4 regions of the Ramlibacter pinisoli genome follow, and region 2 is predicted to be linked to each of the others. Evidence: predicted binding sites of a transcription regulator. Region 2 holds the regulator's gene; each other region holds the start of a gene.
What was found. Region 2 encodes LexA, which represses DNA repair genes until DNA is damaged. Its sites were predicted from a motif close to ACTGTATNNNNATACAGT; they were not measured.
Positions count from the first base shown of each region.

Region 1 (7,423 bases), on a different contig from region 2:
GGCGGTAATCGACGTCCATCGGGCCCGTTCCCTAGGCAAAACTACGTAGCAACATAGGTAGTATCGTAGCCGGGTTCGCCGGCACCCCGCCCGGCCAGGTTCCGCGAAGGAGACTCCTCTTGAACAAGCTCTATCCCTCTGCGGCCGCTGCGATCGACGGCGTCGTGCGCAGCGGCCAGCTGCTCGCCGTCGGTGGCTTCGGCCTCTGTGGCATCCCCGAGGCCCTGATCGATGCCGTGCGCGACAGCGGCGCCAAGGACCTCACCGCCATTTCCAACAATGCCGGCGTCGACGACTTCGGCCTGGGCAAGCTGCTGCAGACGCGCCAGATCAGGAAGATGATCTCGTCCTACGTCGGCGAGAACAAGGAGTTCGAGCGCCAGTACCTGGCCGGCGAACTCGAGCTCGAATTCACGCCGCAGGGCACGCTGGCCGAGAAGCTGCGCGCCGGCGGCGCCGGCATCCCGGCCTTCTTCACCAAGACCGGTGTCGGCACCATGGTGGCCGAGGGCAAGGAGCTGCGCGAGTTCGACGGCGAGACCTACGTGATGGAGCGCTCGCTGGTGCCCGACGTGGCGCTGGTCAAGGCCGACGTGGCCGACAAGAGCGGCAACCTGCGCTTCAACCTGACCGCGCGCAACTTCAACCCGGCCGCCGCCATGGCCGGCAAGGTCTGCATCGTCGAGGTGGAGAAGGTCGTCGAGGTCGGCGAGCTGGCCCCCGACGACATCCACCTGCCCGGCATCTACGTGCACCGCATCGTGCTCAACGCCAGCCCCGAGAAGCGCATCGAGAAGCGCACCGTCCGTTCCTAAGGAGAGACCATGCCCTGGACCCAAGACCAGATGGCCGCGCGCGCGGCCCAGGAACTCGAGGACGGCTTCTACGTGAACCTCGGCATCGGCATCCCCACGCTGGTGGCCAACTTCACCGGCGACAAGGAAGTGTGGCTGCAGTCCGAGAACGGCATGCTGGGCATCGGCCCGTTCCCGACCGAGGCCGAGGTCGACCCCGACCTCATCAACGCCGGCAAGCAGACCGTCACCACCATCAAGGGCTCGTCCATCTTCGGCAGCCACGAGAGCTTCGCCATGATCCGTGGCGGCAAGATCAACCTGTCTATCCTGGGCGCCATGCAGGTCAGCGAGCACGGCGACCTGGCCAACTGGATGATCCCCGGCAAGATGGTCAAGGGGATGGGCGGCGCGATGGACCTTGTGGCCGGCGTGCCGCGCGTGATCGTGCTGATGGAGCACGTGGCGCGCAAGAAGGACGGCGGCGAAGACCTGAAGATCCTGCCCAAGTGCACCCTGCCGCTCACCGGCGTGGGCGTGGTCGACCGCATCATCACCGACCTCGCGGTGATGGACGTCACGCCCCAGGGCCTCAAGCTCATCGAGCTGGCGCCCGGCGTCACGTTCGAGCAGGTGCAGGCCAAGACCGGCGTCACGCTGCGCCAGTGACGCCGACGCGGCAGCAGCGCTGCCGCCGGGCTGAAACCCGACACGCGCCGCCACACCGGTAACGTGGCGTGACACGCCATGGAAGGCGGCTGACACCGGCTGCCGTTATCCGCCTGCGCTGAGCCACCCCGGCGCTGCCGACCATGCACCCATGGCGGCCGCCGGCCGCGGGGAGCACCCCATGAACACCCGCTTCGCCTTCGTGGCCCTGGCCTGCTTCGCCGCTGTGCCGGCGATGGCCTGCTACACCGTCTACGACCGCACCAACACCCTGGTCTACAACGCCCAGGTGCCGCCGGTCGACATGACCCAGCCGCTGCGCGAGGCCGTGGATGCGCGCTGGCCGGGCGGCCACATGGTGTTCGGCGACGACGCCGGCTGCCCGCGCCTGAACGAGACGCGGCGGCAGCTCCAGCGGCCCTCGACCACCGGCCGCTCGCCGCTGCTGACCGACGCGGCCACCGCCAAGGCCATGGGGCTGCCGCACACCACGCTCGGCAATGGCGTCGTGGTGGTCCCCGACCGGCCCGACAGCATGCGCCCAGGCGTGGTGGTGACCGATTCGGGCCTGCAGGAATCGGCGACGACGGCGATGGGCGCGGGTCCCACACCGGGCGCGCCCGCCGGTCCGCCACCCAATGGCCTGGCCGATTCCGGACTGGTACCCGCCCCCGTCGTGGGCGCCGGACCCAACCGGCCGCGCGTGTATCCGGGCGACGCGCGGCCCCCGCAGGCGGTGCAACTGCCGGCGCAGGGGGGCCGGCGGTAGTCGCCTCTCATCCGGTGACCACCTTCAGAGTCGTCATGCCGGGCTCGGGCCTGACAACGTCACGCTGACCCCACCCCCCAGAATCGTCATGCCGGGCTTGACCCGGCATCCATCTCCGGAACCAGGTCGCACCCGAACCACGTTCGGGAGATGGATTGCGGGGCAAGCCCGCAATGACGAGATCTGCGGGTCAAGCCCGCAATGACGAGATCTGCGGGTCAAGCCCGCAATGACGCGCCTCCAGAAACAGCCCTGATCAGCGGAACGGCCGGCTCAAATACCGCGAGCCGACCCAGCCGAAGCGCCACGGCACGTCCATGGCCTTGCTGATGCCGATGCGCGGGCCGGCCACGATCGGCGGCGGGTCGGGGGCGGCGAACACCTGGAAGGGCGGACGGTCCAGCCGGTGGCCGTTCATCCCGTGGGCGATGGCCAGGGCCTGGCCGACCCGCCCGGGGCCGGCGCACAGCAGGCGCTCGTCCTGCAGGCCCCGCCGCACGCGCATGGCATCGAGGCCGTGGGTGGGTTCGATGGCGCGGATCAGCACGCCGGCGCCGTGGCCGTCCTCCCGGCAGACGAAGTTCAGGCACCAGTGGATGCCGTACGAGCGGTAGACGTAGGCGCGTCCGGGCGGGCCGAACATGGCCTGGTTGCGCGCGGTCGGGCCGCTGTGGCTGTGCGAGGCCGGATCCTCGCGGTCGTAGGCCTCGGTCTCGACGATGCGGCCGCCCACGCCATCCACCAGCAGCGTCGCGCCGATCAGCGCCTGCGCCACCACCACCGCGTCGCCAGCGAAATCGTGCGGCCCCAGCGCCCTAGGCGTAGGCATCGACCTCGACGTCCGACTCGCCCAGGAAGCCGCCGCTCTGGTGCGCCCACAGCCGGGCATACAGCCCGCCCAGCGCCAGCAGGCTGCGGTGGTCGCCTTCCTCGACGATGCGGCCCTGGTCCATCACCACCAGCCGGTCCATCGCCGCGATGGTCGACAGCCGGTGGGCGATGGCGATCACGGTCTTGCCCTGCATCAGTTCGTCCAGGCTGGCCTGGATGGCCGCCTCCACTTCGGAGTCGAGCGCGCTGGTGGCCTCGTCGAGCAGCAGGATGGGCGCGTCCTTGAGCATCACGCGCGCGATTGCCACCCGCTGCCGCTGGCCGCCCGAGAGCTTCACCCCGCGCTCACCGACATGGGCATCGAAGCCCTGGCGGCCGTGGGGATCGCTGAGGTGCACGATGAACTCGTGCGCGTGGGCGCGGCGCGCGGCCAGTTCCATCTCGGCCTCGCTGGCGCCGGGCCGGCCGTACAGGATGTTGTCGCGCACCGAGCGATGCAGCAGCGAGGTGTCCTGCGTCACCAGGCCGATGTGGGCGCGCAGGCTGTCCTGCGTGACGGCCGCGATGTCCTGGCCGTCGATGACGATGCGGCCACCGTCCAGGTCGTAGAAGCGCAGCAGCAGGTTGACCAGCGTCGACTTGCCGGCGCCCGAGCGGCCGATCAGCCCGATGCGCTCGCCCGGCCGCACCACCAGGTCGAAGGCGTCGATGACCGGGGTGGGCTTGCCGTAGCCGAACCGCACGTCCTCGAAGCGGACCTCGCCGCGCGGCACTTCCAGCGGCCGGGCCTGGGGTGCGTCGACCACGGCGCGCGGCCGGGTGAGGGTGCCGATGCCGTCCTGCACGGTGCCGACGTTCTCGAACAGCGAGGCCATCTCCCACATGATCCAGTGCGACATGCCGCTGATGCGCAGAGCCATCGCCGTCACGGCGGCCACGGCACCGGGTCCCACCTCGCCCTGCGACCACAGCTGCAGCGAGTAGCCGGTCACCGCCAGGATCAGCCCGACCACCAGCGCGTGGTTGACGATCTCGAAGGCGCTCACCAGCCGCATCTGGCGGTAGCCGGTGGCCTGGAACTCCTGCATCGCCTCGCGCGCGAAGCCGGCCTCGCGGTGGGTGTGCGAGAACAGCTTGACGGTGGGGATGTTGGTGTAGGCGTCGGTGATGCGCCCCGTCATCATGGCGCGTGCATCGGCCTGCTTCTTGCCGATGCGCCCCAGGCGCGGCACGAAGTACCAGACCGAGACCGCGTAGCAGGCCAGCCAGCCCAGGAAGGGCAGCATCAGCCGGGGGTCGAAGCCGCCGGCCAGCAGCACCAGCGAGATGAAGTAGACGCCGATGCCGATGATCACCTCGGTGGTGGTGAACACCATCTCGCGCACCGCCAGCGCGGTCTGCATCACCTTGGTGGTGACGCGGCCGGCGAACTCGTCGGCGTAGAACGCCATGCTCTGGCCGAGCATGAGCCGGTGGAAGTTCCAGCGCAGCCGCAGCGGGAAGTTGATGGCCAGCGTCTGGTGCTTGACGATGGTCTGCATCGCGATCAGCACGATGCTGGCCAGCAGCACGCCCGCCAGCAGCCGGAGCATCGGGCCGTGCGCCTGCCACAGGCTGGCCGGCTGGACGCGGCCGAGCCAGTCGACGATCTGGCCCAGCATGGAGAACAGCAGGGCTTCGTAGGCCGACACACTGGCCGACAGCAACGCGAGCCAGCCGATGTAGCCGCGCAGGCCCTCGGTGCAGGCCCAGACGAACGCGACGAAGCGCTTCGGCGGCAGGGCCGGTTCGGCGGCGGGGTAGGGGTGGAGGAGGGCTTCGAAGCGGCGGAACAAGGGGCGCAAGGATGCCACAGGCCTTGCGAAGGCAGGGCCGGCAGTGGCGAATTCGCACAATCGATGGCGGCAGTTTACTGTATAAATGAACAGTAGATTCCGGCTCCCGCTTTCCCTCACCACCCCCCTCCATGCAGCCCGCTGCAGTCCTCGCCATCCCGCACGTCTGGCGCGTCACCGACCTGGCGCGCGAGGAGGCCGTGCTGCCCAGCGGGCATGCGGCCCTCGACGCCCAGCTGCCCGGTGGCGGCTGGCCGCTGGGCTGCCTGGTCGAGTTGCTGCAGGAGAGGCCCGAGGCCCATGCCTGGCAGCTGTTGCTGCCGGTGCTGGCCGCCCGGGTGGCCGACCGGCAGGGGCCGGTCGTGCTGGTCGGCCCTCCGTTCCATCCCTTCGGCCCGGCCCTGGCGGCGCAGGGCCTGCCGGCCGACCGCCTGCTCTGGATCCGCGCCGAGCCGGCCGCGGCCCGCCTCTGGTCGGCCGAGCAGTCGCTGCGCTGCACCGACGTCCAGGCCGTGCTGGCCTGGCTGCCGCAGGTGCGCACGCCCGAGTTGCGCCGGCTGCACCTGGCTGCGCGCCAGCACGGCAAGCTGCTGTTCGTGCTGCGCGGCGTGCAGGCGCGGCTGCACGCCAGTCCGGCGCCCTTGCGGCTGCTGCTGCAGGGCAGCCAGGAGATGGAGGTGCACATCGTCAAGCGGCGCGGCCCGCCGCTCGACGAACCGCTGCACCTGCCCGCGGTGCCGGCACGCCTGCAGGCCCTGCTGGCCTCGCGCCGGCGCACGCCGGTCGAGGTCCCCGCCACCCCCGAACCCAGGAGATCGCATGTTCTGGATCGCCTTGTGTCCCTTCCGTGAGCAGGACCGCCAGCCCTGGACCTGGTGGGCGTTGCGGTTCACGCCGCGCGTCACCCACGTCGACGAGGCCGTGCTGCTCGAGGTGTCCGGCAGCCTGAGGCTGTTCGGCGGCCGCCAGGCCCTGCTGCACCTGTTGCTGCGTTCGCACCCCGACCTGGGCGAGGTGCCGTGGGCCGCGGCATCCACGTCCCTGGTGGCCCTGGCGCTGCTGCGCTGCAAGCAGCGTGGCATCGCCAGGCCGGCCGCGCTGCCCGACGACCTGCCGCTGGAGCTGCTCGGTGCCGCCCTGCCGCACGTGGCCCTGCTCGAACGCACCGGCACCCGCACCTGGGGGCAGGTGCGGGCGATGCCGCGCGGCGGCCTGTCGCGCCGGTTCGGCGCGGACCTGCTGGCGGCCCTGGATTCGGCCTTCGGGGAACGGCCGGAAACCTATCCCTGGCAGGTGCTGCCCGAGGCGTTCGACCTCAACGCCGAACTCGCCGCGCTGGCCAGCACGGCCCCCGAGTTGCTGCTCGGCGCCGAACAGCTGCTGGCCCGCCTGCAGGTCTGGCTGCAGGCGCGCAACCGCGGCGTGCTGGCGCTGGAACTCGAATGGACGCTGGACCTGCGGCGCCTGAACGGCGTGAAGCTGCCGCCCCGGGAACAGCTGCAGGTGCGCACCGCCCAGCCCACCCAGGACATGGCCCACCTGCGCCGGCTGGTGCGCGAGCACCTGGAGCGCGCCACCCTGGCGGCCCCCGCCAACCACCTGCGGCTGCGCTCGCTCGAGACGGTGCCCTGGGCGGGGGCCACCACCAGCCTGCTGCCGCAGGAGCAGGGGCAGGGCGAGAAGCTGCACCAGCTGGTCGAACGCCTGTCGGTGCGCCTGGGCGAGGAGAACGTGGTGGTGCCGGTGCCGCAGGCCGACCACCGGCCCGAATGCAAGCAGGCCTGGAAGCCGGCCCGCGAGGGCAGCAGTGCGCCGGTGGAGGAGCCCGACGCGCTCTATCCGTCCTGGGTCCTGCCGCAGCCGCTGCGCCTGCGCATGCAGGGCGAGACGCCGTGCTTCGGCGGCCCGCTGCGCCGGCTGGCGCGCCTGTACCGGGTCGAGACGGCCTGGTGGGACGGCGCCGGCCCCACCCTGCGCGACTACTTCGTGGCGCGCAGCCCGCGCTCCGGCCTGGTCTGGATCTTTCGCGAGCGGCCCTGCCACCTGGCCGAGGACCTGGCCCAGGCGCGCCAGTTCGCCTGGTACCTGCAGGGGCTGTATGCCTGAGAGCCAGGTCAAGCCCCGGCCGGTGCTCGACGAGGAACACCTGCCGCCCATCCTGGGCACCGGGCCGCAGGTGCTGCCCGGCTACGTGGAACTGCACTGCCTGAGCAACTTCAGCTTCCAGCGCGGTGCCTCGCATCCGCAGGAGCTGGTGCGGCGCGCCTACGACCTGGGCTACGAGGCGCTGGCCCTCACCGACGAATGCTCGGTGGCCGGCGTGGTGCGGGCCTGGTCGGGGCTGAGGGATTACTTCGGCTTCATCGACCGGCTGGAAGAGGCGTTCCCGGCGCAAAAGCGCAAGCGGAAGTTCCAGTTGCTGTGCGGCAGCGAGTTCGATTTCGGCGATGCCCGCCTGGTCGCCATCGCCCGCGACCTGCAGGGCTGGGGCGGCCTGTGCGAATTCATCACGGCGGCCCGGATCG
Region 1 is NZ_WSEL01000003.1:514,579-522,001, reverse strand. It holds gene GON04_RS03670 (PAS and helix-turn-helix domain-containing protein) at 1-19, opposite strand, end outside; gene GON04_RS03665 (CoA transferase subunit A) at 120-815, shown strand; gene GON04_RS03660 (3-oxoacid CoA-transferase subunit B) at 825-1,463, shown strand; gene GON04_RS03655 (hypothetical protein) at 1,645-2,232, shown strand; gene GON04_RS03650 (DNA-3-methyladenine glycosylase) at 2,489-3,061, opposite strand; gene GON04_RS03645 (ABC transporter ATP-binding protein) at 3,048-4,898, opposite strand; gene imuA (translesion DNA synthesis-associated protein ImuA) at 5,030-5,749, shown strand; gene GON04_RS27010 (Y-family DNA polymerase) at 5,718-7,004, shown strand; gene GON04_RS03630 (error-prone DNA polymerase) at 6,997-7,423, shown strand, end outside.
Region 1: imuA (translesion DNA synthesis-associated protein ImuA) is a predicted target of LexA. The motif match lies at 4,975-4,992, and genes of this name have one in related genera.

Region 2 (7,423 bases):
GCGCCGGCTCCGCTGCTGCGGCCCACCTCGGACTTTTCGCCGTCGCTGCGCGGCGAGGACTTCCGCGCCAGCAATTCGGCGGGCTTGCGGGCGTTGCGGGCCGAGGAACTGCACGACGTGCAGCAGGAGGCGGACTTCTTCATCTCCCTGGGCGAGTTCGATCGCGCGATTGAGGTGCTGCGCAGCCACATCAGCATGAACCCGGAGACCAGCGCGGTCGCCTGGCTCGACCTGATGGACATCTACCACAAGCTCGACCGGCGGCACGACTACGAGTGGGTGCGCCGGCAGTTCGCGCACGGCTACAACGCCGAGGTGCCGGAGTTCGACAACTACACCGAGGCCAGCGCCGGCCTGGAGGCGTACGAGAACGCGATGACGCGCATCGTGGCCCTGTGGCCGTCGCGCCGCGTGCTCGACGTCATCGAGGAGTCGATCTTCCGCGGGCCCAGCGTGGACGGCACGAACGCGTTCACCTTGCAGGCCTACCGCGACCTGCTGCTGCTCCACCACGTCGGCACCGAGCTGGTGTCGCAGGAGGAGGACGGCCGCACCTCGTCGTTCTTCGGTGACATGGGCCAGCCGCAGGGATCCGAGCCGTCCGGCTTCTCGGCCACCTCGATCAGCCCGCTGTCGGCCATGGCATCGGCAGCCGACGCCCACCAGGGCGCCGATTCGGACATCGAACTGGACATCAACCTCGACGAGCCCGCAGCGGGGGAGGAGGCGCTGATCGGCGCCGCCCACCCCGGCGACGGCGACAGCCACCTGCTCGACTTCGACCTGCCCGAGATCGACCTGTCGTCCATGAAGGCGAAGAAGACCCGCGAATGAGGCGCGGGTGTCAGGCCGGTGCCGTCCTCGTCGCCCGGCCGGCGGCCACGCTGGCGGCCACGGCCAGCAGCATGGAGCCCAGGCCCACCCAGTTCAGGCTGCCGTAGCCGTTCAGGGCGATGAGCCAGCCGCCCGTGGCGGCGCCCACCGCCTGGCCCGCATACATGGCCGACGAGTTGAGGGCGATCGACCCGGACGCCAGGCCGGGAGCGAGACCCACCAGGCGGGCCTGTTGCGCCGAGTTGGACGAGAAGCACCCCAGCGCCCACGGCACGCAGACCAGCGCAGCCAGCCAGAGCGTGGTCCCCAGGGGCCAGGCGGCCAGGCTGGCCGCCATGCAGCAGATCGCGACCAGCACGCACCGGTCGGCGCCGAGCCGGTCGATGAAGCGCGCCATCAGCAGGTTGCCCACGACGCCGAACAGGCCGAACCACATGAACAACAGGGCAAGCTGGGCTGGCGTGGCGGCCAGCACATTTCGGAAGTAGGGCGCGAAGTACGAGAACAGGATGAACTGGCCGCCGGCGTAGAGCGTGGTGACGGCGATGCACAGCATCAGCGGCGGCGAGCGCAAGACCTGGCCCCACGCCGCGCGCGACAGTGCCTGCGGGCGCACGCCGTCCGGCATGGCGCGCCAGACCCAGGCCGCGCTGGCCACCGACAGCAGCGCGACGAGCAGGAAGGCGGCGCGCCAGCCGAAGCTGCCGCCGATCCAGGCGCCGATCGGCATGCCGAGCACCGATGCGAGCGACCAGCCGAGGAAGACGAAGGTGATGGCCCGACCCCGCTGCGCTGGGGGCACCAGCAGGCCGACGCAGGCCGCCGCCTGGGGCGTGAAGACGGCCGGGGCCAGGACGGCCAGGGCGCGCAGGGGCAGCAGCGACGCGAAGCCGGGCGCGGCGGCGCAGGCCAGGTGCAGCAGGGCGTACCAGAGCATCGACAGGGCGAGCAGCCGTCGCCGGTCCCAGCCGGCCACCACCGTTGCGCACAGCGGCGCGCACACGCACATCACGATGCCGCCGACGGTGATCAGCTGGCCAGCGGCGGCCGCCGTGATCCGGAAGGAATCGGCGATGTCGTTGAGGGTGGCGGGCACCACCATCACGCCGGCGCCGATGACGAAGTTGCCGCACAGCAGCGCCCACAGGACGGCCGGCATGCCGCGCCGTGCCGGCGTCGTGGCCCGGGGCGCGGCGGGGGCGTTCAGCGCCGGACCTGCAAGGCCGCGGGGTTGACGATGTTGGTCGGATGGCCCTCGATGAAGTTGACCACGTTCTCGAAGGCGGCGCCGAAGTACATCTCGTAGCTTTGCTGCTCCACGTAGCCGATGTGCGGGGTGCAGATGCAGTTTTCCAGCCGCAGCAGCGCGTGGCCCTGCAGGATGGGTTCGCTCTCGAACACGTCGACGGCCGCCATGCCGGGCCGGCCCCGGTTGAGGGCGGCGAGGAGCGCATCGGACTCGACCAGTTCGGCGCGCGAGGTGTTGACGAACAGCGAAGTGGGCTTCATGCGGCCGAAGTCCTCGAGCTTCACGATGCCCGCGGTTTCGGCGTTCAGGCGAAGGTGCAGGCTGAGCACGTCGCTCTGGGCGAACAGCTGCTCACGGCTTTCGGCGGCCTGGTGGCCATCGGTCTGGGCGCGCGAGCGCGAGCCCTCGCGGCCCCACACCATCACCTTCATGCCGAAGGCGCGCCCGTAGCCGGCCACCAGCTGGCCGATCTTGCCGTAGCCCCAGATGCCCAGCGTCTTGTCCTTCAGCACCGTGCCCAGGCCGAAGTTCACCGGCATCGAAGCCGACTTCATGCCCGACTGCTGCCAGCCGCCGTGCTTGAGGGTCTGGATGTACTGGGGAAGCCGCCGCATGGAGGCCATGATGAGCGCCCAGGTCAGCTCGGCCGGCGCCACCGGCGAACCGGTGCCCTCGGTCACGACCACGCCGCGTTCGGTGCAGGCCTCGATGTCGATGTGGGCGCCTGCCTTGCCAGTCTGCGAGATGAGCTTCAGGCGGGGGAGCTTTTCGAGCAGTTGGCGGGAGATGTGCGTGCGCTCGCGGATCAGCACGATGACGTCGGCATCGCGCAGCCGCACCGACAACTGGCCGATGCCCTTGACGGTGTTGGTGTAGACCTTGGCGGGATAGGCCTCGAGCTTGGTCGCGCACTGCAGCTTGCGCACGGCATCCTGGTAATCGTCGAGGATCACGATGTTCATGCCGCGATTGTGCCGCGAGCCGCGCGGGCAACGGCGGCATGCTCGGCAGAGTTGGCCGGGTGCCGCTAGCATCGCGCCTTTCCATCCGCACACCCAGGAGACTTTTGATGGCGATTTCGATGGCTTCGGCCAGCCTGCCGATCTTCCGCACCACCCTGAAGAACCTCAGCCACATCCTCGACAAGGGCCTGGCGCACGCGCAGGCGCGCAAGTTCGATCCCCAGGTGCTGACCGTCGCGCGCCTGGCGCCGGACATGCTGCCCCTGACCCGGCAGGTCCTGATCGCCTGCGACGGCCCCAAGCTGGGCATCGCGCGGTTGTCGGGCGTGGAGGCGCCGAAGTTCGAGGACACCGAAACGACCATCGAGGAACTGAAGGCCCGCATCGCCAAGACCCTGGCGTGGCTGGACACCGTGCCGGTCGAGAAGATCGACGGCACCGAGGACAAGGACATCACCTTCCCGGTAGGACGCGAGGCGACGCGCACCATGAAGGGCGAGGCGTACCTGAAGCACTGGGTGCTGCCCAACTTCTTCTTCCACGTGACCACCGCCTACGCCATCCTTCGGCACAACGGGGTGGAGCTGGGCAAGGCGGACTACCTGGCCGGCGCCCAGTAAACCTCGGGCGACGCCTCGGGCATTGCCTGCCCGGGCAACGCGCCCAGCGGGCGATGCCCACCGGTCACACCCGGATCAGGCCGCCGCCGCCTCCAGGGCGGCCAGGCGCTCCAGTTCGGCGCAGACGTCGGCCATGCGGCCGGAGATGACCATGCGGCCGGCCGTGCTGGGTGCATGCCCGGCATCGACCACGCGCAGTACGCGCAGGCGCCGCGCCGCCGCCACCGGGTGGGTGGCCGGCCAGGCCACGTGGCCACGGCCTTCGGCCATGTGCAAGCCGGTGGCGGGGCGCCCCGCCACCGGGGTGCCGTCTTGACGGCCCGTCAGGGCGCGCAGTGCGGCGCGCACCAGGCGCCGCAGGGAGCCGAACGCGCCGGCCAGGCTGATCATCGTGAGACCCATGTCACTTCTCCTCGAACCGCAGGTTGGAAACACAGGCGAGATTGCGACGATGGGCCGGGCCGCGCAGGGTGATGGCGCCTGTCGCGCCATACGCCCGCCACCTGCTGCCGCCCGGCAGGGATTCACATGAGCATGGTGTTGCGGATCAGGCCGACGGCCAGCCCTTCGATCTCGAACGGCTCGCCGGGCTCGACCACGATGGTGGGGTAGTCGGGGTTCTCGGCGTGCAGCTCGATGAGGTGCTTGTTGCGGCGGAACCGCTTGACGGTGACCTCGTCGCCGAGGCGGGCCACGACGATCTGCCCGTTCTTGGCGTCCTTGGTGGCCTGCACCGCGAGCAGGTCGCCGTCCATGATGCCGGCGTCGCGCATCGACATGCCGCGCACCTTGAGCAGGTAGTCGGGGCGGCGCTGGAACAGGCTGCTCTCGACGTAGTAGGTCTGGTCGACATGCTCCTGCGCCAGGATGGGCGAACCCGCCGCCACCCGCCCCACCAGGGGCAGCGCGAGCTGTGCCAGGCTGGGCAGCGGCAACGCGAACTGCTTGAAGCGCGACTCGTGGATGGAGCGCAGCGTCTCGCCGCGCAGGCGGATGCCGCGCGAGGTGCCGCTGACCAGCTCGATGACACCCTTGCGAGCCAGGGCCTGCAGGTGCTCTTCGGCGGCGTTGGCCGACTTGAAGCCGAGCTCGCTGGCGATCTCGGCCCGGGTGGGGGGTGCGCCGGTGCGGGCGATGGCCGCCTGGATCAGGTCCAGAATCTGCTGCTGGCGGGCGGTGAGCTTGGGCGTCTCGGTCATGCGGAAGGCTCCTAGGGGCAGATCACGCAGGATACTGGCTGCCCATCCAGTGGCTGTATTTTTAACCAGTTTCGTGAAAGAGTGCAAGTGACGGCCGATCGGATCGTTCTTCTGGGCACGGGTGGCACCATCGCCGGGGTCGCCCCGTCGGCAGCCGACCACGTCGGCTACCAAGCCGCCCAGCTGGGCGTCGACAGGCTGCTCGAAGGCCTTCCGGGGCTGGCCGGGCTGCAGGTGGTTGCCGAGCAGGTGGCCCAGATCGACAGCAAGGACATGGAGCCGGCGGTCTGGCGCGACCTCGCCGGGCGCTGCGCCCACTGGCTGGCGCAGCCCGACGTGCAGGGCATCGTGGTCACCCACGGCACCGACACGCTGGAGGAAACGGCGTACTTCCTGCATCGCGTGCTGCCGGCTGCCAAACCGGTGGTGTTGACCTGCGCGATGCGGCCGGCCACGGCCCTCGCACCGGACGGGCCACAGAACATCGTCGATGCCATCGCCGTGGTCCGCACGCCCGGTGCGCGCGGCGTCACCGTGGCCTGCGCCGGCACGCTCCACGGTGCGGAGCATGTGCGGAAGGTGCATCCGTACCGGCTCGACGCCTTCTCGTCCGGCGATGCCGGAGCGTTGGGCTTCATCGAGGAGGGGCGGCTGCGTCTCGTGGGTGAGTGGCCCGAATCCGCCGTCGATCCGGGATGGGCGGGCCGACTCGGGCAGGTGTCGGCTTGGCCGCGCGTGGAGCTGGTGTCCAGCCACGCGGGTGTCACCGGCCGCATCGTCGACCTGCTGGTGGACGATGGCGTGCAGGGGCTCGTTGCCATCGGCACCGGCAACGGCACGCTGCACCACCGGCTCGAGGAGGCGCTGCTCGCAGCCCTGGCCAAGGGTGTCCGGGTCGTGCGCAGCACGCGCTGCGCCGAGGGTGCGATCGTGGGGGAGGGCGCGACCCTGCTGCCGGCCAGCCGGCAATCGCCCGTGAAGGCGCGGATCGACCTGCTACTGGAGCTGCTGGCGGGCTGAGGGTGTTGCGGGGCCGTCCGGAATGGCCGCGAGCCCGCCGTCGCGCAGGATCGGCGAGCGCGCCGGCTCGATCAGCTCGACAGGGCCTGGAGCGCCCGGGCGGTGATGTCTTCCACGGTGCCGACGCCGCTGATGGCGCGGTACTTGGGTGCGTTGAGGGGATCGGCGGCGGACCACTTGGCGTAGTAGTCGACCAGCGGCCGCGTCTGCGAGGCATAGACCTGCAGCCGCTTCATGACCGTTTCTTCCTTGTCGTCGTCACGCTGGACCAGCGGCTCGCCGGTGACGTCGTCGACACCCGCCACCTTCGGCGGGTTGAACTTCACGTGATAGGTGCGGCCCGAGGCCGCGTGCGAACGGCGGCCGCTCATGCGCTCGACGATGGCCTCGAACGGCACGTCGATCTCGAGCACGTAGTCGAGCCGCACGCCGGCGTCCTTCATGGCGTCGGCCTGCGGAATGGTGCGGGGAAAGCCGTCGAACAGGAAGCCGCGCGCGCAGTCAGGCTGCGCGAGCCGCTCCTGCACGAGGCCGATGATGATGTCGTCGCCGACGAGGGCGCCCGAATCCATGACTTTCTTGGCGGCCACGCCCAGGGGCGTCCCTGCCTTGACGGCGGCACGCAGCATGTCGCCGGTGGAGATCTGCGGGATGCCGTACTTCTGGCAGATGAACGTGGCCTGTGTGCCCTTGCCTGCGCCAGGCGCGCCCAGCAGGATCAATCTCATGGATGTCTATCCTCGGATGGTTGGAATCTCGGGGCGCTGCGGGCCAAGGGCTTCCCCGCGCCGGCCGTCGCGCGTCTGCGCTTGAGGATAGCACGCAGCCCTTGCGTAGCCTTACAGCGCTAGGGCAGGAAAAGGCGCCGGACGCGCTCCAGGTCCTCGGGTGTGTCGACCCCCGGCCCCGGTGCATCCGCAGTGACGTGGACCGCGATGCGGTGCCCGTGCCAGAGTGCCCGCAACTGCTCCAGCGCCTCGAGGTGCTCCAGGGGTGCTGGCGGCAGGAGCGGAAAGGCACGCAGGAAGTCGCAGCGGTAGCCGTAAATGCCGACGTGGCGCAGGGGAGCCGTCGTGGGCAGGGAGGCGATGGCGTCGGCGTATCCGTCGCGCCACCACGGGATGGGCGCTCGGCTGAAGTACAGCGCCAGTTGCCGGGCGTCCGTGACGACCTTCACCACGTTCGGGTTCGTGAACTCGGCGACCGAGGTGATCGGGTGCGCGGCGGTGCTCATCACGGCATCGCCGGCTCCGTCGAGCAAGGCGGCGACGGCATCGATGAGCGCCGGGTCGATGAGCGGCTCGTCGCCCTGGACGTTCACGACCACGTGCGAATCGGCCAGGCCGAGTTTGCGGCTGGCTTCGGCCAGGCGGTCCGTGCCGGAGGGGTGGTCGACCCCGGTGAGGACGGCCTGGACCCCATGCGCGGCACAGGCTTCGACAATGGACGGGCTGTCGGCCGCCACCACCACGGTCTGGGCCGACGAACTGCGTGCCCGTTCGGCCACGCGCACCACCATCGGCTTGCCCGCGATGTCCG
Region 2 is NZ_WSEL01000009.1:189,615-197,037, reverse strand. It holds gene GON04_RS15435 (type IV pilus assembly protein FimV) at 1-834, shown strand, start outside; gene GON04_RS15430 (MFS transporter) at 845-1,993, opposite strand; gene GON04_RS15425 (D-2-hydroxyacid dehydrogenase family protein) at 2,038-3,045, opposite strand; gene GON04_RS15420 (DUF1993 domain-containing protein) at 3,153-3,665, shown strand; gene GON04_RS15415 (hypothetical protein) at 3,741-4,067, opposite strand; gene lexA (transcriptional repressor LexA) at 4,190-4,864, opposite strand; gene GON04_RS15405 (asparaginase) at 4,952-5,884, shown strand; gene adk (adenylate kinase) at 5,956-6,612, opposite strand; gene kdsB (3-deoxy-manno-octulosonate cytidylyltransferase) at 6,732-7,423, opposite strand, start outside.

Region 3 (7,423 bases), on a different contig from region 2:
GAGCGAGGCGCCGGCCTGTTCCAGCGCGGCTGCGATGTTGCGCAGGCACTGTTCGCATTGGGCCGCGGGGTCGTCGGCGATCGTCATGGTCGCGTAGTCGAAGCCGGTCGTGCCCGACACGAAGATCCAGTCGCCGTCCACCACCGCCCGCGCGTAGCCGATCTCGTCCTCGAAACGCGAACCGGAACCGATCCACTGGCGTGCCATGTCGCTCTCCTGCGGGGCAAAATCGCAACTGTACGGCTGCCTGCCCACCGGCCTGCAGCCCTGCCGCCGGGGACGGGGGTCGCGCAGGCATAGCCCCTCCGGACCGGCTCAGCATTTTTTTGCCTCGCTCTAGCTTGCCCACGTCTTGAAAAGGGCTACGCTGGCCTTAGGTGCATGCGCAGTTTGCGCTCCACGCAGCCGTTGAGCGCTCCAACCCCCTGAACCATGATGAACGACGACACGACGAAGATCGAGCCGACGCTGGACGGCGCCCCCGGGCCCGAAGACTTCAGCCCGGAAGAACGCGAGGCGGCCGCGGCCGCCAACGAGGCCGACCTGGGCCAGGCGCTGGCCGAGGTCGAGCAGCTCAAGGCCAAGAACGCCGAGCTGTCCGAGCAGTTCCTGCGGGCCCAGGCCGAGGTGCAGAACACCCGCCGCCGGGCCGACGACGAGATGTCCAAGGCGCGCAAGTTCGCCATCGAGAGCTTCGCCGAAAGCCTGCTGCCGGTCACCGACAGCCTGGAGGCCGGGCTGGCCCACAAGGACGCCACCCCCGAGCAGATCCGCGAAGGCGCCGAAGCCACGCTGCGCCAGCTCAAGTCGGCCCTGGAACGCAACAAGGTGATCGAGATCGCGCCGGCCGCCGGTTCGAAGTTCGACCCGCACCAGCACCAGGCCATTTCCATGGTCCCGGCTCCCGGGCAGGAGGCCAACACGGTCGTCACTGTCCTGCAGAAGGGCTATTCGATCGCCGACCGCGTCTTGCGCCCGGCCCTGGTGACCGTGGCTGCTCCGCAATGACCCAGGGTTGAAACGGCCCGAGTTATCCACAAGTAAACCCACAAGATCATTCGACTCTCAGGAGAACAAACATGGGAAAAATCATCGGCATCGACCTGGGCACGACCAACTCGTGCGTCTCGGTCATGGAGGGCAACACGCCCAAGGTGATTGAGAACAGCGAGGGCGCGCGCACGACGCCGTCCATCGTCGCGTACCAGGAAGACGGCGAGATCCTCGTCGGCGCCTCGGCCAAGCGCCAGGCCGTCACCAACCCGCGCAACACCCTGTACGCGATCAAGCGCCTGATCGGCCGCAAGTTCGAGGAAAAGGAAGTCCAGAAGGACATCAACCTCATGCCCTACGCCATCGCCAAGGCCGACAACGGCGACGCGTGGGTGGAGGTGCGCAACAAGAAGATCGCGCCCCAGCAGGTCAGCGCCGACATCCTGCGCAAGATGAAGAAGACCGCCGAGGACTACCTGGGCGAGCCGGTGACGGAAGCCGTGATCACGGTGCCGGCCTACTTCAACGACAGCCAGCGCCAGGCCACCAAGGACGCCGGCCGCATCGCCGGCCTGGACGTCAAGCGCATCATCAACGAACCCACCGCTGCGGCGCTGGCGTTCGGCATGGACAAGCAGGAAAAGGGCGACCGCAAGATCGCCGTCTACGACCTGGGCGGCGGTACCTTCGACATCTCGATCATCGAGATCGCCGACGTCGACGGCGAGCACCAGTTCGAGGTGCTGTCCACCAACGGCGACACCTTCCTGGGCGGCGAGGACTTCGACCAGCGCATCATCGACTACATCATTGCCGAGTTCAAGAAGGACCAGGGCGTCGACCTGTCCAAGGACGTGCTCGCGCTGCAGCGCCTGAAGGAAGCCGCCGAGAAGGCCAAGATCGAGCTGTCCAGCGGCGCCCAGACCGACATCAACCTGCCGTACATCACGGCCGACGCGTCGGGCCCCAAGCACCTGAACATCAAGCTGTCGCGTGCCAAGCTGGAAGCGCTGGTCGACGAGCTGATCGAGCGCACCATCGCGCCCTGCCGCACGGCCATCAAGGACGCCGGCGTGAGCGTGGGCGACATCCACGACGTCATCCTGGTGGGCGGCATGACCCGCATGCCCAAGGTGCAGGACAAGGTCAAGGAGCTGTTCGGCAAGGAGCCGCGCAAGGACGTCAACCCCGACGAGGCCGTGGCTGTCGGCGCGGCCATCCAGGGCCAGGTGCTGGGCGGCGACCGCAAGGACGTGCTGCTGCTGGACGTCACCCCGCTGTCGCTGGGCATCGAGACCCTGGGCGGCGTGATGACCAAGATGATCGCCAAGAACACGACCATCCCGACCAAGTTCGCGCAGACCTTCTCCACCGCCGACGACAACCAGCCGGCCGTGACGATCAAGGTCTACCAGGGCGAGCGCGAGATGGCCACCGGCAACAAGCTGCTGGGCGAGTTCAACCTCGAAGGCATCCCGCCGGCGCCGCGTGGCCTGCCCCAGATCGAGGTGAGCTTCGACATCGACGCCAACGGCATCCTGCACGTGGGCGCCAAGGACAAGGGCACGGGCAAGGAGAACAAGATCACCATCAAGGCGAACTCGGGCCTGTCGGAGGACGAGATCCAGAAGATGGTGAAGGACGCCGAGCTCAACGCCGCCGAGGACAAGAAGAAACTCGAGCTGGTGCAGGCGCGCAACCAGGGCGAGGCGCTGCTGCACAGCGTGCGCAAGAGCCTGGGCGAGTACGGCGACAAGCTCGAGTCCGGCGAGATGGAAAAGATCGAGGCCGCGCTCAAGGAGGCCGAAGAGGCCCTGAAGGGCGAGGACAAGGCGCAGATCGAGGAAAAGACCAACGCGCTCATGACTGCCAGCCAGAAGCTGGGCGAGAAGATGTACGCCGACATGCAGGCGTCGCAGGCGGCCCAGGCGGCCGCGGGTGGCGCCGCCGAGGGCGGCGCGCCGGGGGCCGAAGGTGCCCCGGCATCGTCCAAGCCGGCCGACGACAATGTCGTCGACGCGGAGGTCAAGGAAGTCAAGAAGGGCTGATCGCGGCGCCAGCCCCGATGAACGCGCGCCGCGTTGGTGAACCGCCAACGCGGCGTTTGCGCTGAAAGAAACACACGACACGATGGCCACGAAACGCGACTATTACGACGTGCTCGGCGTTCCGAAGAACGCGTCGGAAGAAGAGATCAAGAAGGCTTATCGCAAGCTCGCGATGAAGTTCCACCCGGACCGCAACCAGGGGGACGCCGCCAAGGACGCAGAGGTCAAGTTCAAGGAGGCCAAGGAAGCCTACGAGATGCTGTCCGATGCCGACAAGCGGGGCGCGTACGACCAGTACGGCCACGCCGGCGTCGACCCCAACATGCGCGGCGCGGGTGCCGGCGCCGAGGGCTTCGGCGGCTTCGCCGAGGCGTTCGGCGACATCTTCGGCGACATCTTCGGCCAGGGCGGCCGCGGCGCCGGCGGCCGCGGGGGCCGGCAGGTGTACCGGGGCAACGACCTGTCCTATGCCATGGAGGTCTCGCTGGAGGAGGCCGCCGCCGGCAAGGAGGCGCAGATCCGCATCCCGACCTGGGATTCGTGCGACACCTGCCACGGCAGCGGCGCCAAGCCCGGCACCCAGGCCAAGCAGTGCGGCACCTGCCACGGGGCGGGCGTCGTGCAGATGCGCCAGGGCTTCTTCTCGGTGCAGCAGACCTGCCCCACCTGCCGCGGCCAGGGCAAGATCATTCCCGAGCCCTGCCCCACCTGCCACGGCCAGGGCAAGGTCAAGCGCCAGAAGACGCTGGAAGTGAAGATTCCCGCCGGCATCGACGACGGCATGCGCATCCGCAGCGCCGGCAACGGCGAGCCGGGCACCAACGGCGGCCCGCCGGGCGACCTGTACATCGAGATCCGGCTGAAGAAGCACGCGATCTTCGAGCGCGACGGCGACGATCTGCACTGCGTGGTGCCGATCTCGTTCACCCGGGCGGCGCTGGGCGGCGAGATCGAGGTGCCCACGCTGGCGGGCAAGGCCGCGATCGACATCCCCGAGGGCACCCAGGCCGGCAAGCAGTTCCGGCTGCGCGGCAAGGGCATCAAGGGGGTGCGCTCCAGCTACCCCGGCGACCTGTACTGCCACATCTCGGTCGAGACCCCGGTCAAGCTCACCGAGCCGCAACGCAAGCTGCTGCGCGAACTCGACGAGTCGCTGCGCAACGGCGGCGCCAAGCACTCACCCAGCGAGGAAAGCTGGGGCGACAAACTGCGCAACTTCTTCAGCGCATAGCGTGCGACGGCACGCGGGCCGAAAAGCCGCAGTTTGCAGCGGAGGGTGACAACTGCCCGCAGGGCTTGTCGGCCGTAGCTACAAGCTGCGCAACTTCTTCAGCGCCTAGCGCCCGTGCCCCCGTCAGTCCTGCCAGGGGCCTGACGGGCGGCGCCGGCCCAGGGCTGCAACGCTGCGCACATCTGTACCACCGGCACCACACCGCGATTTGGCGGCCTCACGGCACTGCCTCAAAATGAGGCAATGTCCCTGAAGCTGTTCCGGCATACCGATTACGCGCAGTCCATCCTGTCCCCGGGCGAGACGCGCTTCGCGATGCACCCGGGCTGGGCCATCGTGGCCGCCAGCCTCTGGATCGGCGTGGCGTGCAACGTCTGGCTGTGGCACGCGCTGGGCGGCGCCGACGACCAGTTGCTGGCGGCGGTGACAGTGGCCCTGGTCGTGATCGGCGCGGCCGGCTTCGTGCTGAGCCTGCTTGGCTGGCGCCGCACGTTCAAGCCTGCGGCCACCCTGCTCCTGCTGGTCGCGGCGGCAGCGGCGGCCGGCGTGTTCACCCAGGGCCTGGGGCTCGATGCCGTCCTGGCCGGCAAGCGCCCGCTCTCGCTCATGCCCGCCTGGACCAGCCTGTTCGGCTGGCAGGTTCCATTGCTGCTGGCGCTGCTGGGCGGCGCGCCGGTCATCTGGCTGTGGGCGCAGCAGCTGCGCCGCCTGGACGGCCCCAGCCAGCTCGCCACCAACGTCAGCGGCATGCTGCTGGCGGCAGCGCTGGTCGCCGGTGGCGTGGTGCTGCACGCCGGCCTGCCCAGCCTCTGACACACACTCCTAGAACAGGCTGCCCTGGCCATCCAGCCGGGGCGGCTGGAACTGGCTCGTGTCGAACGCGAACCGCTCGCGGTTGAATCCGAGCCGGGCCGCCGCCTTGCGGAAGCGCTGGCCGATCAGGTCGGCCCAGGGACCGCTGCCCTTCATGCGCGTGGCGAAGTCGGCGTCGTAGTCCTTCCCGCCCCGCATGTCGTGCACGCGGGCCATGATGCGGTCGGCCCTCTGCGGATAGTGGTGCTGCAGCCACTGGCGGAACAGCGGCGCCACCTCCCAGGGCAGGCGCAGCACATGGTAGAAGGCGCTGCGCGCGCCGGCCTCCCAGGCCGCTTCCAGCACCTGTTCGAGATCGTCGGTGAGGAACGGGATCTGCGGCGCCAGGCTGACGCCACACGGGATGCCTGCTTCCGCCAGGGTCTTCAACGTGCGCAGGCGCCGGTGCGGCGCCGCCGCCCTCGGCTCCAGCTTGCGCGTGAGGGACGCGTCCAGCGTGGTGATGGTCACGTACACCGCCGCCAGCCCGCGGGCCGCCATCGGCGCGATCAGGTCGAGGTCGCGTTCCACCGTGCTGGCCTTGGTGACCAGCGAGAACGGGTGGTGGGTCTCGGACAGCACCTCGAGCACGGAACGCGTGAGGCGCAGCTCGCGCTCGACCGGCTGGTAGCAGTCGGTCGCGGTGCCGATCGCCAGCATGCGCGGCTCGTACGACTTGCGCGCCAGCTCGCGCCGCAGCACCTGGTCGACATGGCGCTTGGCGATGATGCGGGTCTCGAAGTCCAGGCCGGGCGACAGGTTCAGGTAGCTGTGGGTGGGCCGTGCGTAGCAGTAGATGCAGCCGTGCTCGCAGCCGCGGTACGGGTTGAGCCCGCGGTCGAAATAGATGTCGGGCGACTCGTTGTAGCTGATGACGCTGCGCGGCTCCTCCCAGGTGACGTCGGTGGCGGGCGGTGCGGGTGCATCGGCGTCGTCCGGCAGCTCGTCGGACCAGCCGTCGTCGAACACCTCGCGGGCGTCGCGCTCGAACCGGTGCGGGTGGCGCGTGGCCGTGCCGCGACCCTTGATCGCGTCGACGGGAATGCGCTGCGTGGCCATGGACACTGTATTTTCATCCAGTTTTTGGGCGGCGAACATCCCTCATGCATTAACTGATTTTTCAGAAGCTTCTGAAAGTTCAGGTCGATCGCGCCACAATCGCGCCCATGCCGCTGCAGGACCACCTTCCACCCCTGTCGCGTGAGTTCGTCTCGCATTTCGGCGAGATGGGCAGCCGCTGGGGCATCAACCGCACCGTGGGGCAGATCTACGCCCTGCTGTTCATCAGCCAGAAGGCACTGAATGCCGACGAGATCGCGGAGGCCCTCGAGTTCTCGCGCTCCAACGTCAGCATGGGCCTGAAGGAGCTGCAGTCGTGGCGCCTGGTGCGCCTGAAGCACCAGCCGGGGGACAGGCGCGAATACTTCGAGGCGCCGGCCGACGTGTGGGAGATCTTCCGGGTGCTGGCCGAGGAGCGCCGCCGGCGCGAGATCGAGCCCACGCTGTCGATGCTGCGCATGGCGCTGCTGCAGGAACCGGCCAACGACGCCGACCGCCACGCCCAGGCCCGCATGCGCCAGATGCACGACCTGATCGACCGGCTGATGACGTGGTTCGACGACGTGCAGAAGCTCGCGCCGGAGACCGCCCTGCAACTCATGGGCATGGGGTCGACGGTGACCAAGGTGCTCGAATTCAAGGACCGCGTGACCGGCAAGGCCGCGCCCCGCAAGGAGTGAACCCCATGGACGCCCTCGTGCTGTCTCGCATCCAGTTCGCCGCCAACATCAGCTTCCACATCCTGTTCCCCACCATCAACATCGCGCTGGCCTGGTTCCTCGTCTATTTCAGGCTGCGCAACAACGCGGCGCGCGACGCGGCCGAGGCGCAGCACTGGGAGGAGGCGTACTTCCTCTGGACCAAGGTCTTCGCGCTGTCGTTCGCGCTCGGCGTGGTGTCGGGCATCACCATGAGCTTCCAGTTCGGCACCAACTGGCCGGGCTTCATGGAGCGCGCCGGCAACATCGCCGGCCCCCTGCTCGGCTACGAGGTGCTGACCGCCTTCTTCCTGGAGGCGACCTTCCTGGGGATCATGCTGTTCGGCCGCGGCCGCGTGTCGGACCGCGTGCACCTGTTCGCCTCGCTGATGGTGGCCGGTGGCACCACGCTGTCGGCGTTCTGGATCCTGAGCCTGAACTCGTGGATGCAGACGCCGACCGGCTACCGCATCGTCGACGGCGTCATGCATGCCGACAGCTGGCTCGCCATCGTCTTCAATCCCTCGTTCCCGTACCGGCTC
Region 3 is NZ_WSEL01000003.1:659,377-666,799, forward strand. It holds gene GON04_RS04345 (RidA family protein) at 1-207, opposite strand, end outside; gene grpE (nucleotide exchange factor GrpE) at 436-1,008, shown strand; gene dnaK (molecular chaperone DnaK) at 1,080-3,041, shown strand; gene dnaJ (molecular chaperone DnaJ) at 3,124-4,272, shown strand; gene GON04_RS04365 (phosphoethanolamine transferase domain-containing protein) at 4,516-5,085, shown strand; gene GON04_RS04370 (PA0069 family radical SAM protein) at 5,095-6,183, opposite strand; gene GON04_RS04375 (GbsR/MarR family transcriptional regulator) at 6,291-6,863, shown strand; gene GON04_RS04380 (cytochrome ubiquinol oxidase subunit I) at 6,869-7,423, shown strand, end outside.
Region 3: GON04_RS04370 (PA0069 family radical SAM protein) is a predicted target of LexA. The motif match lies at 6,188-6,205, and genes of this name have one in related genera.

Region 4 (7,423 bases), on a different contig from region 2:
TGAAGTCGACCGTGCCCTCGTCGATCTCCTCCAGCAGCAGGTTGGTGATGCGGGCCAGGCGCGCCTCGGTGTAGCGCATGGCCGCGGCGCCGTCGCCGTCGCGGCTGCCGAAGTTGCCCTGGCCGTCGATCAGCGGGTAGCGCTGGGCGAAGTCCTGGGCCATGCGCACCAGCGCGTCGTAGGCGGCCTGGTCGCCGTGCGGGTGGAAGCGGCCGAGCACGTCGCCCACCACGCGGGCGCTCTTGACCGGCTTGGCCCCGCCCGCGCCGCCGAAGCCCAGGCCCATGCGCCACATCGAATAGAGGATGCGCCGCTGCACCGGCTTCTGGCCGTCGCAGACGTCGGGCAGCGCCCGTCCCTTGACCACGCTGAGCGCGTATTCGAGGTAGGCACGCTGGGCATAGGTGGCCAGGTCCAGCTGGGTGTCGTCGCCGCCGTCGGCGGGCGTGATCAGTTCGTCTTGGTCGTCCATCACGGTGTCGTCGAAAGGTCTCGGTGGTCGCCGGCGGCAGCGCCTGCCTCCGGCATCGGGCCGGCGCCCATGGCGGCGGGCGGCCCGGTCCGGGCGTCCAGCGGCAGGTTGCCGCGGCCGGCGGCGCCGCCGCGCACGGGCGACAGCTCGGCCCGCACCCGGGCCGGCGCCGGCCGGGCGGCTACCGACGGCGGCTTGAGCATGGTGTACAGCTGCAGCACGGTCTTGACGTAGTTCTGGGTCTCGCGGAAGCCCGGCACCCGGCCGCCGGCGCGCTGCACGGCACCCTCGCCGGCGTTGTAGGCGGCCAGGGCGAGTTCGAGGTTGCCGGGATACAGGTCCAGCAGGTAGCGCAGGTAGCGCGAGCCGATGCGGATGTTGGTGAGCGGGTCGGTCAGCTTCCGGTCCAGCGGGATGCGGCGGTCGCCGGAGACGCCGTAGCGCTCGGCCGTGGCGGGCATGAGCTGCATCAGGCCCACCGCCCCCTTGGGCGACACGGCGGCCGCATCGAAGCCCGACTCGGTGGCGATGAGCGCCTGCAGCAGCTCGTAGTCGATGCCGTGGGTGAGCGAGGCCTCGCGCAGGTGGTGCTTGACCTGCTTGTAGGCCGGCGACACCTCGAAGTAGGCGATGAGGCGGGAGGTCGACGAGGTGGGCACCGCCACCGGCCGCGGCGTGCGGTCCGGCAGGCCGTCGGCGGTGTCGTAGCTCTCGCCGCCGCGATAGAACAGCTCGTAGCGCTCGTCCAGCTTCTCGGCGGCGAAGTGCGCCACGCCGTTGCGGTCGACGTAGCCCCAGACATCGGCCCGCGCGGCACCGGCCGCGGCAAGGGCCAGCGCCAGGCCGGCGAACGCGACGCGCAGCGCCTTCATGCGGGCAGCTCCAGCCCGGCGGCGCGGCGCTCGGCGAACTCGGCCTGCAGCATCGACAGCACGACCAGCGACTCCCAGCCGTCGGCGCCACGCACCGACTCGCGCAACAGGCCTTCCTGCACGAAGCCTTCGGTGTCGTACAGGCCCTTGGCGCGCACGTTGTGGGTGCGCACGTCGAGCCAGAAGCGGTGCGCTCCCAGGTCGTCGAAGGCGATCTTCTTGGCCACCCGCAGGGCGGCGCGGCCGATGCCTTGGCCCTTGGCCTGCACCACCATGCGCTTGAGTTCGAGCGACTGGTTGCGGCTGCGGCAGCCGATCAGGATGAGGAAGCCGGCCGCGTCCAGGCCCTCGCCGGCTTCGACGATGAAGTGCCGGAAATCGGGAAACCGGATCGCGGCCTCGTGCTGGGTGCGCTCCCAGGGGATGATGAACGGCAGGTTGGCAGGGTCGTTCTCGAGCGTCAGCACGTAGTCGAGATCGCTCTGCATGGTGGGGCGCAGGCGGACGCGGCTCATCGCAGCAGCGGGTGGAACCCCAGCAGGAGGAACCCGGGGCAGCCGGCGAGCCGGCCCAGCGCCCAGGCCATCAGATATCGATCTCCACCGCGTCGCCGTGGAGTTCCATCAGCTCGCGGCGGGCGGCGGCCTCGCCCTTGCCCATGAGCCGCATCATCAGGTTCTCGGTCGCGGCGGGGTCGACCTTGCCGACGCTGACCGGCAGCAGGCGGCGCGTGTCGGGGTTGAGCGTGGTCTCCCACAGCTGCTCGGCGCTCATCTCGCCCAGGCCCTTGAAGCGGCTGATGGTCCAGGCGTTCTCCTTGACGCCCTCCTTGCGCAGCTTGTCCAGGATGGCCGTCAGCTCGCCCTCGTCGAGTGCGTACTGCTTGCCGGCCGGCTTCTTGCCGCGCGCCGGCGTGTCGACCCGGAACAGCGGCGGGCGGGCGACGTACACGTGGCCCGTCTCGATCAGCTTGGGGAAGTGGCGGAAGAACAGGGTCAGCAGCAGCACCTGGATGTGCGAGCCGTCGACGTCGGCGTCCGACAGGATGCAGACCTTGCCGTAGCGCAGGCCGGACAGGTCGGGCGTGTCGTTCGGGCCGTGCGGGTCGACGCCGATGGCCACCGCGATGTCGTGGATCTCGGTGTTGGCGAACAGGCGGTCGCGCTCGACCTCCCAGGTGTTGAGCACCTTGCCGCGCAGCGGCAGCACGGCCTGGCATTCCTTGTCGCGGCCCATCTTGGCGCTGCCGCCGGCCGAGTCGCCCTCGACCAGGAAGACCTCGTTGTGCGAGATCTCCTTGCTCTCGCAGTCGGTGAGCTTGCCCGGCAGCACCGCGACGCCCGAGCCCTTGCGCTTCTCGACCTTCTGGCCGGCCTTCTGGCGCGACTGGGCCGCCTTGATGGCCAGCTCGGCCAGCTTGCGGCCGTAGTCCACGTGCTGGTTGAGCCACAGCTCCAGCGCCGGCCGCACGAAGCTGGAGACCAGCCGCACGGCGTCGCGCGAGTTGAGGCGCTCCTTGATCTGGCCCTGGAACTGCGGATCCAGCACCTTGGCCGACAGCACGTAGGAGGCGCGGGCGAACACGTCCTCCGGCAGCAGCTTGACGCCCTTGGGCTGCAGCGAGTGCAGCTCGATGAAGCTCTTGACCGCGTTGAACAGGCCGTCGCGCAGGCCGCTCTCGTGCGTGCCGCCGGCGCTGGTGGGGATCAGGTTGACGTAGCTCTCGCGCACCGGCGCGCCCTCGTCGGTGAACGCCACGCACCAGGCCGCGCCCTCGCCCTCGGCAAAGGTCTCGTTGCTGTCGGCGTAGCCCTCGCCCTCGAACAGCGGGATCACCGGGTCGGCCGGCAGGGTCTGCATCAGGTAGTCGCGCAGGCCGCCCTTGTACTGCCAGCTCTGGGTCTCCTTGGTCTTCTCGTTGGCCAGGTAGACCGCCACGCCGGGCATCAGCACCGCCTTGCTGCGCAGCAGGTGGGCCAGCTCGGCCAGCGGCAGCTGGCTGGACTCGAAGTACTTGGCGTCGGGCCAGACCCGCACCGTGGTGCCCTGGCGGCGGTCGCCCTCGCCGGCCTTGCGCAGCTTCAGGTCCTCGATGACGTCGCCGCCGGAGAACACGATGCTGGCGACCTGGCCGTCACGGTGGCTGGTGACTTCCAGCCGCTTGGCCAGCGCGTTGGTGACCGAGACGCCCACGCCGTGCAGGCCGCCGGAAAAGCTGTAGGCGCCGCCCTTGCCCTTGTCGAACTTGCCGCCGGCGTGCAGGCGGGTGAACACCAGCTCGATGACCGGGGCCTTCTCCTCCGGATGGAGGCCGAACGGGATGCCGCGGCCGTCGTCCTCGACGCTGACCGAGCCGTCGGCGTGCAGGGTGACGCGGATGCGCTTGCCGTGGCCGGCGAGCGCCTCGTCGGCGGCGTTGTCCAGCACCTCCTGCACGATGTGCAGCGGGTTGTCGGTGCGGGTGTACATGCCCGGTCGCTGCTTGACGGGCTCGAGGCCCTTCAGGACCCGGATGGATCCTTCGGAGTAGTCGGGGACGGTGGACGGTCGGCTTGCCATGGAGCGCGGATTGTATGTCCGAGCCCCATTCTTGCCTGTATGGATATCCAGCATGGCGCCATCGATGCTGGAAGCGCATCAATCAGGGCCTGAACTCTCATGGGGTTTCCGGGCCGCCGACGGTCGTCCCGGCGGTCGATTCGCTACGATCGACCGATGCCTTCCGCCCCCCTTTCCCTGCGCCAGGTCCTGGTCTGCGGCGCCGCCGTCGTCACGCTCTCCATGGGCATCCGCCACGGCTTCGGCCTCTGGCTGCAGCCGATCACCCAGGCCCAGGGCTGGACGCGCGAGACCTTCGCCTTCGCCCTGGCGATCCAGAACCTGGCCTGGGGCTGCTTCGGCATCTTCGCCGGCATGGTGGCCGACCGGTTCGGCGCCTTCCGGGTGCTGGTGGGCGGCAGCATCCTGTATGCGCTGGGGCTGGCGGGCATGGCGCTGTCGCCGACGCCGCTGGTGTTCTCGCTCACCGCCGGCGTCCTGATCGGCGCCGCCCAGGCCGGCACGACCTACGCAGTGGTCTACGGGATCATCGGCCGGCAGGTCGACCCGGCCCGGCGCTCGTGGGCGATGGGCGTCGCCGCCGCGGCCGGTTCGTTCGGCCAGTTCCTGATGGTGCCGGTGGAGGGCTTCCTGATCAGCAGCCTCGGCTGGCAGCAGTCGCTGCTGGCGCTGGGTGCGGTGGTGCTGCTCGTCACCCCGCTGGCCCTGGGCCTGCGCGAACCCGGCTTCGGCGGCGCCCACGCGCCCCGGCGCGAACAGACCATCGGCCAGGCGCTGCGCGAGGCGTTCAAGTACCCGAGCTTCCAGCTGCTGATGGCCGGCTACTTCGTGTGCGGCTTCCAGGTCGTGTTCATCGGCGTCCACATGCCCAGCTACCTGAAGGACAAGGGCCTGTCGCCCCAGGTGGCCAGCTACGCGCTGGCGCTGATCGGCCTGTTCAACGTCTTCGGCACCTACATCGCCGGCTCGCTCGGCCAGCGGATGGCCAAGCGCAAGATCCTGGCCTTCATCTACCTGGCCCGCGCGGTGGCCATCGCCGCCTTCCTGTGGGCGCCGCTGTCGCCGCTGTCGGTCTACGTGTTCGCCGCCACCATGGGCCTGCTGTGGCTGTCCACGGTGCCGCCGACCAATGCCACGGTGGCCCAGATCTTCGGCGTCGCCCACCTCTCCATGCTGGGCGGCTTCGTCTTCTTCAGCCACCAGATCGGCTCCTTCATGGGCGTCTGGCTCGGCGGCCTGCTGTACGACCGCACCGGCAGCTACGACATCGTCTGGTGGATCTCCATCGCCCTGGGCGTGTTCGCCTGCCTGGTCAACCTGCCGGTGCGCGAGGCGCCCATCCTGCGGCAGCCGGCCGCCCAGCCGGCCTGACGCCATGGCTCCGCTGGCCCGCCGCCTGCTGCCCTGGGCCGCCGCCGTGGCGGTGCTCGTTGCCGTGTTTGCCCTCTACACCCAGCCGCAACTCATGGTCATGCTGTCGGAGCAGCTCTGGGCCTGCTTCCGCTGACCTTCCGATGACTATCTACGTGATCACCGGCGCCTCCGACGGCATCGGTGCCGAACTGGCGCGCCAGCTGGCCGCGCGCGAGCGCGGGGGCGCCACCCTGGTGCTGGCCGCCCGCAGCGCCGACCGGCTGGCCGACGTGGCGGCGCAGTGCGAGGCCCAGGGCGCGCAGGCGCTGGCGGTGCCCACCGACGTCAGCCGCGAGGCCGACTGCCGCGCCCTGGTGGACACGGCCGCGCAGCGGTTCGGCGGCATCGACGTGCTGGTGAACAACGCCGGCGTGTCGGCCCACGCCCTGTTCGAGGAGGTCGGCGCCGACGACCTGCACTGGTACCAGGACCTGATGGCCATCAACCTGTGGGGCAGCGTCTGGTGCACCCACGCCGCCCTGCCCCACCTCAAGGCGTCGCGCGGGCGCATCGTCGCCGTCTCGTCGCTGGCGGGCCTGGTCGGCGTGCCGGGGCGCACCGCCTACAGCGCCTCCAAGTTCGCCATGACCGGCTTCTTCGAGGCCCTGCGCACCGAGCTCAAGGCGGCAGGGGTGACGGTCACCATCGCCTACCCGGGCGTGGTGGCCACCGAAACCCGGCGCCGCGGCTGGAACGCGCAGGGCCGGCCAGCCGGCCGCAGCGGCCTGAAGGAGGACGCCGCCATGCCGGTCGACGTCTGCGCCCGGCTCATCCTGGAAGGCCTGCTGGAGCGCCGCCGCGAGGTGGTGATGACGGCCCGCGGCAAGCTCGGCCGCTTCCTGAAGCTGCTGGCGCCGGGCAAGGTCGAGGACATGGCGCTGGCGGCGCTGGCCGCCGAGGCAGGGTCGCGGTGATGCCGCATGGAACCCAGGAGGCCTCGCCGTGGGTGCGGCGCTGGAGCGACCTCGTGCCGGCCGGCGGCGCCGTGCTGGACGTCGCCTGCGGCCATGGACGCCACGTGCGCTGGTTCTCGCAGCTCGGCCATCCGGCCACCGGCATCGACCGTGACCCCGACGCCATCGCGGCCATTCGGGGCACGGCGCGGGCCATCCAGGCCGACATCGAGGGCGGCCCCTGGCCCCTGCCGGGCGAGACGTTCGCCGCCGTGGTCGTCACCCATTACCTCTGGCGGGCGCTGCTGCCCACCCTGGTCGCCAGCGTGGCCCCCGGGGGCGTACTGCTGTACGAGACGTTCGCCCAGGGCAACGAGACCGTCGGCAAGCCGTCCCGGCCCGATTTCCTGCTGCGCCCGGGCGAACTCCTCGAGGCCTGCCGCGGCCTGCGCGTGGTGGCCTACGAGGACGGTTTCCTCGACGCGCCCGAGCGCTTCGTGCAACGCATCGCCGCGGTTCGCGAGCCGGTCGGGAACGTACCGGCCCGCTACCCGCTCTAGGTAGAATCCGCCCTTTCGGACGAACCCGACAATGACTCCCATCACCGGCAGCATCGTGGCACTGGCCACCCCGATGCACGACGACGGCAGCGTGGACTACCCCACCCTGCGCAAGCTGATCGACTGGCACGTCGCCGAAGGCACCGACTGCATCGGTGTGGTGGGCACCACCGGCGAATCGCCGACGGTGAACGTCGAGGAGCACCAGGAAATCATCCGCGTGTCGGTCGAGCAGGCCGCCGGGCGCCTGCCCATCATGGCCGGCTGCGGCGCCAACTCCACCGCCGAGGCGATCGAGCTGGCGCGCTTCGCCAAGAAGGTCGGCGCCGACTGCCAGCTGCAGGTGGTGCCCTACTACAACAAGCCGACCCAGGAAGGCCAGTTCCGCCACTTCAAGGCCATCGCCGAAGCGGTGGGCGACCTGCCGATGGTGCTGTACAACGTGCCCGGCCGAACCGTCGCCGACATGCAGCACGACACGGTGCTGCGGCTGGCCCGCGTGCCCGGCATCGTCGGCATCAAGGAGGCCACCGGCAACATCGAGCGCGCGCAATGGCTGCTGCGCGAGGTGCCCAAGGGCTTCGCCGTCTACTCGGGCGACGACCCCACCGCCGTGGCCCTCATGCTGTGCGGCGGCCAGGGCAACGTGAGCGT
Region 4 is NZ_WSEL01000003.1:710,570-717,992, forward strand. It holds gene parC (DNA topoisomerase IV subunit A) at 1-472, opposite strand, end outside; gene GON04_RS04560 (lytic transglycosylase domain-containing protein) at 472-1,344, opposite strand; gene GON04_RS04565 (GNAT family N-acetyltransferase) at 1,341-1,859, opposite strand; gene GON04_RS04570 (DNA topoisomerase IV subunit B) at 1,930-3,903, opposite strand; gene GON04_RS04575 (MFS transporter) at 4,060-5,274, shown strand; gene GON04_RS27025 (hypothetical protein) at 5,279-5,410, shown strand; gene GON04_RS04580 (SDR family oxidoreductase) at 5,418-6,230, shown strand; gene GON04_RS04585 (class I SAM-dependent methyltransferase) at 6,230-6,769, shown strand; gene dapA (4-hydroxy-tetrahydrodipicolinate synthase) at 6,801-7,423, shown strand, end outside.
Region 4: GON04_RS04570 (DNA topoisomerase IV subunit B) is a predicted target of LexA. The motif match lies at 3,938-3,955, and genes of this name have one in related genera.